Linked DNA regions of Gemmobacter sp. 24YEA27. Each later gene encodes a partner of the first gene's protein in a complex. Links are inferred from orthologs where the notes say so. Each region holds a gene or a part of one and is shown in the gene's direction. Other genes may lie near its edges.

What was found. The genes of interacting proteins can lie anywhere in the genome.
Region 2: the proteins of QNO18_RS15230 (region 1) and pnp are in contact, whole or in part, in a cryo-EM structure (PDB 9QH0), measured with the Escherichia coli proteins. The link is inferred for Gemmobacter sp. 24YEA27 from one-to-one orthologs.

What each region holds. Positions count from the first base shown.
Region 1 is NZ_JASJPW010000001.1:3,055,938-3,060,830, reverse strand. What follows is about bases 712-4,257. They hold QNO18_RS15230 (ribonuclease E/G), read left to right. Parts: upstream 712-1,042; coding sequence 1,043-4,057; downstream 4,058-4,257. Other genes in these bases: QNO18_RS15225 (DMT family protein), read right to left, coding at 4,164-4,257. In the rest of the region: QNO18_RS15235 (sigma-54 dependent transcriptional regulator), read left to right, coding at 1-473; more of QNO18_RS15225, read right to left, coding at 4,258-4,517; QNO18_RS15220 (MetQ/NlpA family ABC transporter substrate-binding protein), read left to right, coding at 4,795-4,893. UniProt on the Escherichia coli protein: Endoribonuclease that plays a central role in RNA processing and decay. Required for the maturation of 5S and 16S rRNAs and the majority of tRNAs. Also involved in the degradation of most mRNAs.
Region 2 is NZ_JASJPW010000001.1:191,289-194,564, forward strand. What follows is about bases 1-2,997. They hold pnp (polyribonucleotide nucleotidyltransferase), read left to right. Parts: upstream 1-428; coding sequence 429-2,567; downstream 2,568-2,997. Other genes in these bases: QNO18_RS01000 (hypothetical protein), read left to right, coding at 1-248; QNO18_RS01010 (hypothetical protein), read right to left, coding at 2,632-2,997. Also shown: more of QNO18_RS01010, read right to left, coding at 2,998-3,276. UniProt on the Escherichia coli protein: Involved in mRNA degradation. Catalyzes the phosphorolysis of single-stranded polyribonucleotides processively in the 3'- to 5'-direction. Also involved, along with RNase II, in tRNA processing.

The sequences.
Region 1 (4,893 bases):
ATCTCTTTTACCGGCTCGGCGCAATGACCATCGTATTGCCGCCTTTGCGGGCGCGCGGCGAGGATATCCTTCAGCTCTTCACCCGGCTTTCGGAGCAGTTTTCCGAAGAATATGGCTGCGACGCGCCCCAGGTCACCGCGCAGGAGGCCGCGCAGCTGTTGCAGGCGCCCTGGCCGGGCAATGTGCGCCAGCTGGTGAATATCGCGGAACGCGCGGTCTTGCAGAACCGTCGCGGCTCCGGCTCGATTGCATCCCTGCTGATGGCCGATAACGAAGCCTCGGGCCCGGCGATGACCACCGAAGGCAAGCCGCTGAAGGAATATGTTGAAGCGTTTGAGCGGATGCTGATCGACAATACGATGCGCCGCCATAAGGGCTCGATCGTGGCCGTGATGGAAGAGCTGTGCCTGCCGCGCCGCACGCTGAATGAGAAAATGGCGAAGTATAACCTGCAGCGTTCGGATTATACCTGAACGCCGCGCGCTTTACCGGCTGCGGATGCCTCTGGCGGAGGTATTTGGATCTGGGGAATGCAAACTTCCTCTTGATTTAAATACCCCGGGGGAGGCGCCAGGCACGCGCGACGGGGGCTCTGCCCCCTCTCTTTGGGCAGGTGTCATATGCCGGGCGAGAGATTTTCATTGCCCTTCAGTCAGCTTTGATCGTAAGTTGCCCGCTATGGCCGTTTTGTAACGGTCAAAGAAATTCTCTCCCCTTTGCGGGGCATGGCGCGGCGTTCCGCGCCGCCTCATGACCGGGAGCCGGATCGGCCGTAAGGCTGTGCACATTGCCAGATGGACCAGCGCTTCCCCATGAAGTGCCTGTCTGGCCAGTAAGGTGGGGGCCTGAACCCCCAGGACGTAACCGCGATGAGGCGCGTGAGCAGTGTAACGATTGGCGATACCGGCACCTGTTGCCGGCTGAGCCCGTTCGCGCCCGCCGTCTGCGCTCAGACAAGCCGCCCCGAACCGTATGATCTGCTCTCCGGCCCTGTCTCAGGGCCGCCGGGGGCCTTTATGCCACCGGGGCGCAATGGAAAAACATGGCTAAGAAGATGCTTATCGACGCCACCCATCCCGAGGAGACCCGGGTTGTTGTGGTGGACGGAAACAAAGTTGAAGAATTTGACTTTGAAACAATAAACAAGCGCCAGCTCGCGGGGAATATCTACCTCGCCAAGGTGACGCGGGTGGAGCCTTCGCTCCAGGCGGCCTTTGTGGATTATGGTGGAAACCGCCACGGCTTCCTCGCTTTTGCCGAGATCCATCCGGATTACTATCAGATCCCGGTTGCGGACCGCCAGGCGCTCCTCGCCGAAGAACGCGCTATGGCGCGTGAGGAAGAGGAAGAGGACAATCGTCGTGCCCGCCGCCGCAAGCCGGCACCGCGGGCTGAACGCGCGCCCGCCGATCCCAGCGTTTCGGCGCCGGTGGCAGGTGAGGCTGCGGCCTCGCACAGCGAGATGGATGTGATCGATCTCTCGGCCGGTGAGGGCGAGGAGGGCGCTTCCGCTCTTGCGGTTGCTGAGGGCCTGGCCTCGACCGGGCCCGATGCTGTCGCGCCGTCCGAACGGGCTGCGGTCGAACAGGCTGCCGGTGAAAGTGATGCCGGTGAAGCTGATGCGGGCGAAGACGATGCGGGCGACGAGGCCCGTGGCGATGACGCGCCTGCGGATGGTCATGAAGATCATGATCACAGCGACCATGATCATGGCGATCATGACCATCACGCCGCTGCCAGTGCAGATGAGATCGAGACCATTGCGGAAGAGGATGTCTCGGAAGAGATCGCCGCCCCGCGCCGGTCGCGCCTGCGCAAATACAAGATCCAGGAAGTGGTCAAGGTCCGGCAGATCATGCTGGTCCAGGTCGTCAAGGAAGAGCGCGGCAACAAGGGTGCTGCTCTGACCACCTATCTCTCGCTTGCCGGGCGTTACTGCGTGCTGATGCCGAATACTGCGCGTGGCGGTGGCATCTCGCGCAAGATCACCCAGGCGGCCGACCGTAAGAAGCTGAAGGAAATCGCGGGCGAGCTGGAGGTGCCGGAAGGCGCGGGCCTGATCATCCGCACCGCCGGGGCCAAGCGCACCAAGCCGGAAATCCGGCGCGATTATGAATATCTGATGCGGCTCTGGGAACAGATCCGCGATCTGACTTTGCGCTCGGTTGCGCCTGCCGCGATCTATGAGGAAGGCGATCTGATCAAGCGCACCATCCGCGATCTCTATAGCCGCGAGATCGACGAGGTGCTGGTTGAGGGTGAGGCGGGCTACCGTTCCGCCAAAGACTTCATGCGGATGATCATGCCGGCGCATGCGAAACAGGTGAAGCTCTATAACGAGCCGATGCCGCTTTTCGCGCGCTTCCAGGTCGAGAGCTATCTCGGCGGCATGTTCAATCCGGTCGTGCAGCTGAAATCCGGCGGCTACATCGTCATCGGCATCACCGAGGCGCTGGTCGCCATCGACGTGAACTCGGGCCGCGCGACGAAAGAGGGATCCATCGAGGATACCGCGCTCAAGACCAACCTTGAGGCCTGTGACGAGGTCGCCCGCCAGCTGCGTCTGCGCGATCTGGCCGGGCTGATCGTGATCGACTTCATCGACATGGAAGAGCGTCGCAACAACGCCTCGGTCGAGAAGCGGCTGAAAGACCGGCTGAAAACCGACCGTGCGCGGATCCAGGTTGGCCGGATCTCGGGCTTTGGCCTGATGGAAATGTCGCGCCAGCGGCTGCGTCCGGGGATGCTGGAATCGACCACGCAGCCCTGCTCGCATTGCCATGGCACCGGGCTGATCCGTTCGGATGACAGCATGGCCCTGACGATCCTGCGCGCGCTGGAAGAAGAGGGCACGCGCAAGCGCTCGAAAGAGGTGCTGCTGAAGGCGCCGATTGGCATCGTCAACTACCTCTTTAACCATAAGCGCGAACATATCGGGCTGATCGAATCCCGCTACGGTATGGCGGTGCGGATGGAGGCCGATCCGGCGCTCGTCTCGCCCGATTTCGAGCTGGAGAAGTTCAAGACCGCGACCCGCAGCCTGCCCGAGCCGAGCCAGGTCATCTCTGGCCATGCCGGGTTGATGGGCGATCTGGTCGAGGAAGAAGATGAGGATCTGGTCGACGAGATCCTGGACGAGGAAGAAGAGGTCGCGGAAGAGGCAGTTGCGGTTGCAGCGCCAGTCCGGGCCGAGCCTGCGGCGGAAGGCGGAGAAGGGGGCGGCAAGAAGAAGCGCCGTCGTCGTCGCCGTCGTCGGGGTGGCCGTGATGGTCAGGGCGCCGAGGGCAGCTCTGATGCGGGCGACGAGTCGGATGAAGAAGGCTCGGATGAGGATGACGCTGACGGCACCGATGCAGAGGTTGCAGCCGGTGACGTGAGCGAGGCAGTGGCGCCAGAAGCCGCAGCGCCGGCGAAACCGAAGCGGGCGACGCGGTCGCGGTCGAAATCTGCGGCGGCAAAGGCAGCTGCAGCGGCGGCCGATGCGGCAGAGACTGTGGTAGTTGTGGCTGATAAGGCTGTGTCCGACACGGTTGTGGCTGAAACCGCTGTGACTGATCCGGTCGTGGCTGGCGAAGCTGTGGCGTCTGAGGCAGAGGCTCCTGCCACCGCCCCGGCACCAAAGCGCCGCAGCCGGGCGAAAGCCAGCACAGCGGTTGTCGGGGAAGAAGCCGCGCCTGAGGCTGTCGCTTCTGAGCCGGCCGCCGCGAAGAAGCCCGCGCGCAGCCGCGCAGCGGCGAAGCCGAAAGCCGCAAGCAGCCGTTCGCGGTCGAAGAAGGCCGATGAGGCCGAGGTCGCAGTGGTTGACGTTGCGGGGGCTCAGGTTGCAGCGGTTGAGGCCGCACCGGCGGAAGCCACGCCCGAGGCGCCCGCAGGTGGCCCGGCTGAGGCTTCTCCGGCACCGGTCCCGGCGAGGATGGCGGCAGATCCTGGTATTGCCGGTGTGGCGGATGCGGGTGAGGCCCCGGTCGCTGATGCGGGTCAGTCCGGTCTGGCCGATGACGCGGATGGCGATGATGACCGCCCGCGCAAAAAGGGCTGGTGGTCGCAGGGCCGCTGATCCGCGCAGAGATTAAAAAAGGGGGCCGCCAGGCCCCCTTTTTCTTTGCCGCCCGGTCTTTGCTGCCCGGTCTTTGCCATCCAGTCTTTATCTGCGGGGGGGGGCGTCACCATTTCTGGAAGATGAAGAACGCGCCAAGAGCGATCAGGCTGAAGCCGATCAGATGGTTCCAGCCAAGGGATTCCTTGAGATAGAGCACCGAAAACGCCGCAAAAACCGCGAGGGTGATCACCTCCTGGATGGTCTTGAGCTGGGCTGCGTTGAAATAGGTGTAGCCAATGCGGTTCGCCGGAACCATCAGGCAGTATTCAAAGAAGGCGACGCCCCAGGAGATAAGAATGACCTTGAACATCGGCATTGAGGCGCCGTCTTTCAGATGGCCATACCAGGCGTAGGTCATGAAGATATTCGAGGCGATCAGCAAAAGGACCGTCACCAGGGGAACGGGAAGATTGAGCATGTCTGACACCGGAGATGCGGAGGAGGTTCCGGCTGACCCTATTGCTCGGCCCGAGGCATCGGAAGGGGGATTCGCGCGGGCCTTCGCCGGGCAAAATCGCGGGCTGGCGAAAACTCCTGCGGCAAGCGGGAAAGCGACAACTCTGTCTTGCGAATGCGGCTCAGATCAAAATAATGTTCTCTTCGAAGGGGTTGCACCTTTTTGCGGCAGGAATGATATTCCGTTCAGCTCGCGGCGGGCTTTTCGCGCCGTGTTTCATTTTCTGAAGGCTGACCCCATGTCGTTGTTTTCCCTGTCCCGCCGTGCGGCCCTTACGCTTGCCGCTGCCGCTCTTATGTCCCCCGCGCTTTCTCCGGCGGCTTTCGCGGATAATGCC
Region 2 (3,276 bases), 2.9 Mb from region 1 along the record:
ATCTGCGGCTGGTCAGCTGGCCCGGCGCGGTGCTGGAAACCGGCGGGATCGACCTTGACCAAAACCTCGATCTGATCGCCGAAGCCGTCCACGCCTGGACACCGGAGGTCGCGCGCCGCAACCATCACGAGGCGCTGGCGCGCTTCGACTGGCGGATCCGGATCGCGGCCCTCGCCACCAGGCTCGGGCTGAGCACGCCCGCCCTCACCGCCGATATGCAAAGGCTGCAGGCGGCGATCAAAGTCTGATGCAGAAGGGGTCTGACCGGATCGGGCTTCCCAAACAGCCCGTTTTCCTGTATGGCCCGCGCCATCTGAGACGTGACGCCCCTGGCCCCGGGCACATGCATGAGGATTGGGGCGGCGACAATGGGGTCGCCATATATCGGGAGACCGGCAGGGGCCGGAGCGCTCCCAAGAGGAAAATGCATGTTCAAAATTTCGAAAAAATCTATCCAGTGGGGCGATGAGACGCTGACCCTGGAAACCGGCAAGGTTGCGCGCCAGGCCGATGGTTCGGTCATCGCGACGCTGGGCGAAACCCAGGTGATGGCCAATGTGACCTTCGCCAAGACGGCCAAGGAAGGCCAGGATTTCTTCCCGCTGACCGTTCACTACCAGGAAAAGTATTACGCCGCCGGCAAAGTTCCTGGCGGCTTTTTCAAGCGTGAGGCACGCCCGTCGGAAAAAGAGACGCTGACCTCGCGTCTGATCGACCGCCCCTGCCGCCCGCTCTTCGTCGAAGGCTTCAAGAACGAAGTCCTCGTTATGGCGACCGTGCTGTCCTGCGACCTCGTGAATGACCCGGATGTGGTCGCGATGATCGCCGTTTCGGCCGCACTGACCATCTCGGGCGTGCCGTTCATGGGCCCGATCGGGGCCGCGCGTGTTGGCTTCACCAATGGCCAGTATGTTCTGAACCCGGCCATGGACGACATGACCCAGCTGAAGAACAACCCGGACCAGCGTCTGGACCTCGTCATCGCCGGCACCAAAGACGCCGTTATGATGGTGGAATCCGAGGCTTACGAGCTGACCGAGGAAGAAATGCTCGGCGCCGTCAAGTTCGGCCATGCCGCGATGCAGCCGGTGATCGACCTGATCATCGACCTCGCCGAAGAAGCCGCCAATGAGCCCTTCGACTTCCAGGCTCCGGATTATTCCGAGCTTTACACCCGTGTGGCCGCCGCTGGCGAAACCCAGATGCGCGCTGCTTTCGCGATCCGTGACAAGCAGGACCGCACCAATGCGATCTCGGCTGCGGTGAAAGCGATCAAGGCTTCGCTGTCGGAAGAAGATCTTGCCGACAAGAACCTCGGCTCGGCAATCAAAAAGCTGGAATCGGGCATTCTGCGCGGTGACATCATCAATGGTGGCGCCCGGATCGACGGCCGCGACAACAAAACCGTCCGCCCGATCTTCTGCGAAAACGGCATCCTGCCGCGCGCGCATGGCTCGGCACTGTTCACCCGTGGGGAAACCCAGGGTCTCGTGGTCACCACGCTCGGAACCGGCGAAGACGAGCAGATCATCGACGCGCTGAACGGCAATTACCGTTCGAACTTCCTGCTGCATTACAACTTCCCGCCCTATTCGGTTGGCGAAGTTGGCCGCGTGGGTTCGCCCGGCCGTCGTGAGATCGGCCATGGCAAGCTGGCATGGCGCGCGCTGCAGGCGGTTCTGCCGGCTGCAACCGATTTCCCCTACACGATCCGCGTCGTGTCCGAGATCACCGAATCGAACGGCTCTTCGTCGATGGCTTCGGTCTGCGGCGGCTCGCTCTCGATGATGGATGCGGGCGTTCCGCTGAAATCGCCGGTTGCAGGCGTCGCCATGGGTCTGATCCTGGAAGACGATGGCCGCTGGGCGGTTCTGACCGACATCCTCGGTGATGAAGATCACCTTGGCGACATGGATTTCAAGGTTGCAGGCACCGCCAACGGCATCACCACGATGCAGATGGACATCAAAGTCGCGGGCATCACGCCCGAGATCATGGAGCAGGCTCTGGCCCAGGCCAAAGACGGTCGTCTCCATATCCTCGGCGAGATGAATGCCGCACTGTCCGCGCCGCAGGGCTTCTCGGCTTACGCTCCGAAGATCGAAACCATGTCGATCCCGACCGATAAGATCCGGGAAGTGATCGGTTCGGGCGGTAAGGTGATCCGCGAGATCGTCGAAGTCTCGGGCGCGAAAGTCGACATCAATGATGATGGCATGATCAAGATCGCCTCGAACGACGCCAATGCCATCAAGAAGGCCTATGACATGATCTGGTCGATCGTGGCAGAGCCGGAAGATGGCAAGATCTACACCGGCAAGGTCGTCAAACTGGTCGATTTCGGCGCGTTTGTGAACTTCTTCGGCAAGCGGGACGGTCTGGTCCACGTGTCGCAGATCGCGAACAAGCGTCTGAACCACCCGAATGAGATCCTGAAAGAAGGTCAGGAAGTTAAGGTGAAACTCCTTGGCTTTGATGATCGCGGCAAGGTCCGTCTCGGCATGAAGATGGTTGACCAGGAAACCGGCCTGGAAATCACCGAGAAGAAAGAAGAAGCCGAGGGCTGAGCCCCCCGCTTCAGAATTAAGAAAGGCCCCGGAGCGATCCGGGGCCTTTTCTCTTTCTCTCAGGTCATTTCTGTTCGACTTTGGGGATGCCCCCCTCGAACTGCATCAGCATCCCGAGGTTCTTGTTGAAGCCCCAGCGGCGATATTTCAGCTCGCCATTGACGAAGTAAAGCTCAGCCACGGGATATTGCTTGCGCACCCCGCTGCCGGTATCCCAGATCTCGACCACGGCGCCCTTCTTGCGCGCGGGCCCCAGTTGCAGCTGAAAGAAATCCCGGTCGGCGGTTTCGGCCACAGCGGCCAGCACAGCCAGCACTTCATAATAATCGGTGAGACGTTCGGCTTTGAACTGGCAGACGCCCTCCAGCCCGACAATGCCAAGCGCTGCCGCCCCCGCCGCCATGCCAAGCGCCGAGGAGGTCAGCACGGTGCCCCCTGCCCCAAGCGCGGCTTCTGCCCCGCCAAGGGCTTTGGCGGCATTGGCGCCGGCCACGACAGCCCCCACGGCGGAAAAGCCGGTGCTGCTGTCGACCAGGGTCAGGAAATCCGGCGCAGTGGGGTCAAAACGTCCGACGACGGCTGCATCTGCCGCCGCTGCCGCGAGTTTCGGGGCGCGCAGCGCGATCATCTCGCTGAGGCGATAGTTACAGACATCGGCCGCTGCGGCACCGGCGCCGAGGGCCAGGACCAGAAAGGCACTGGAAAGGAT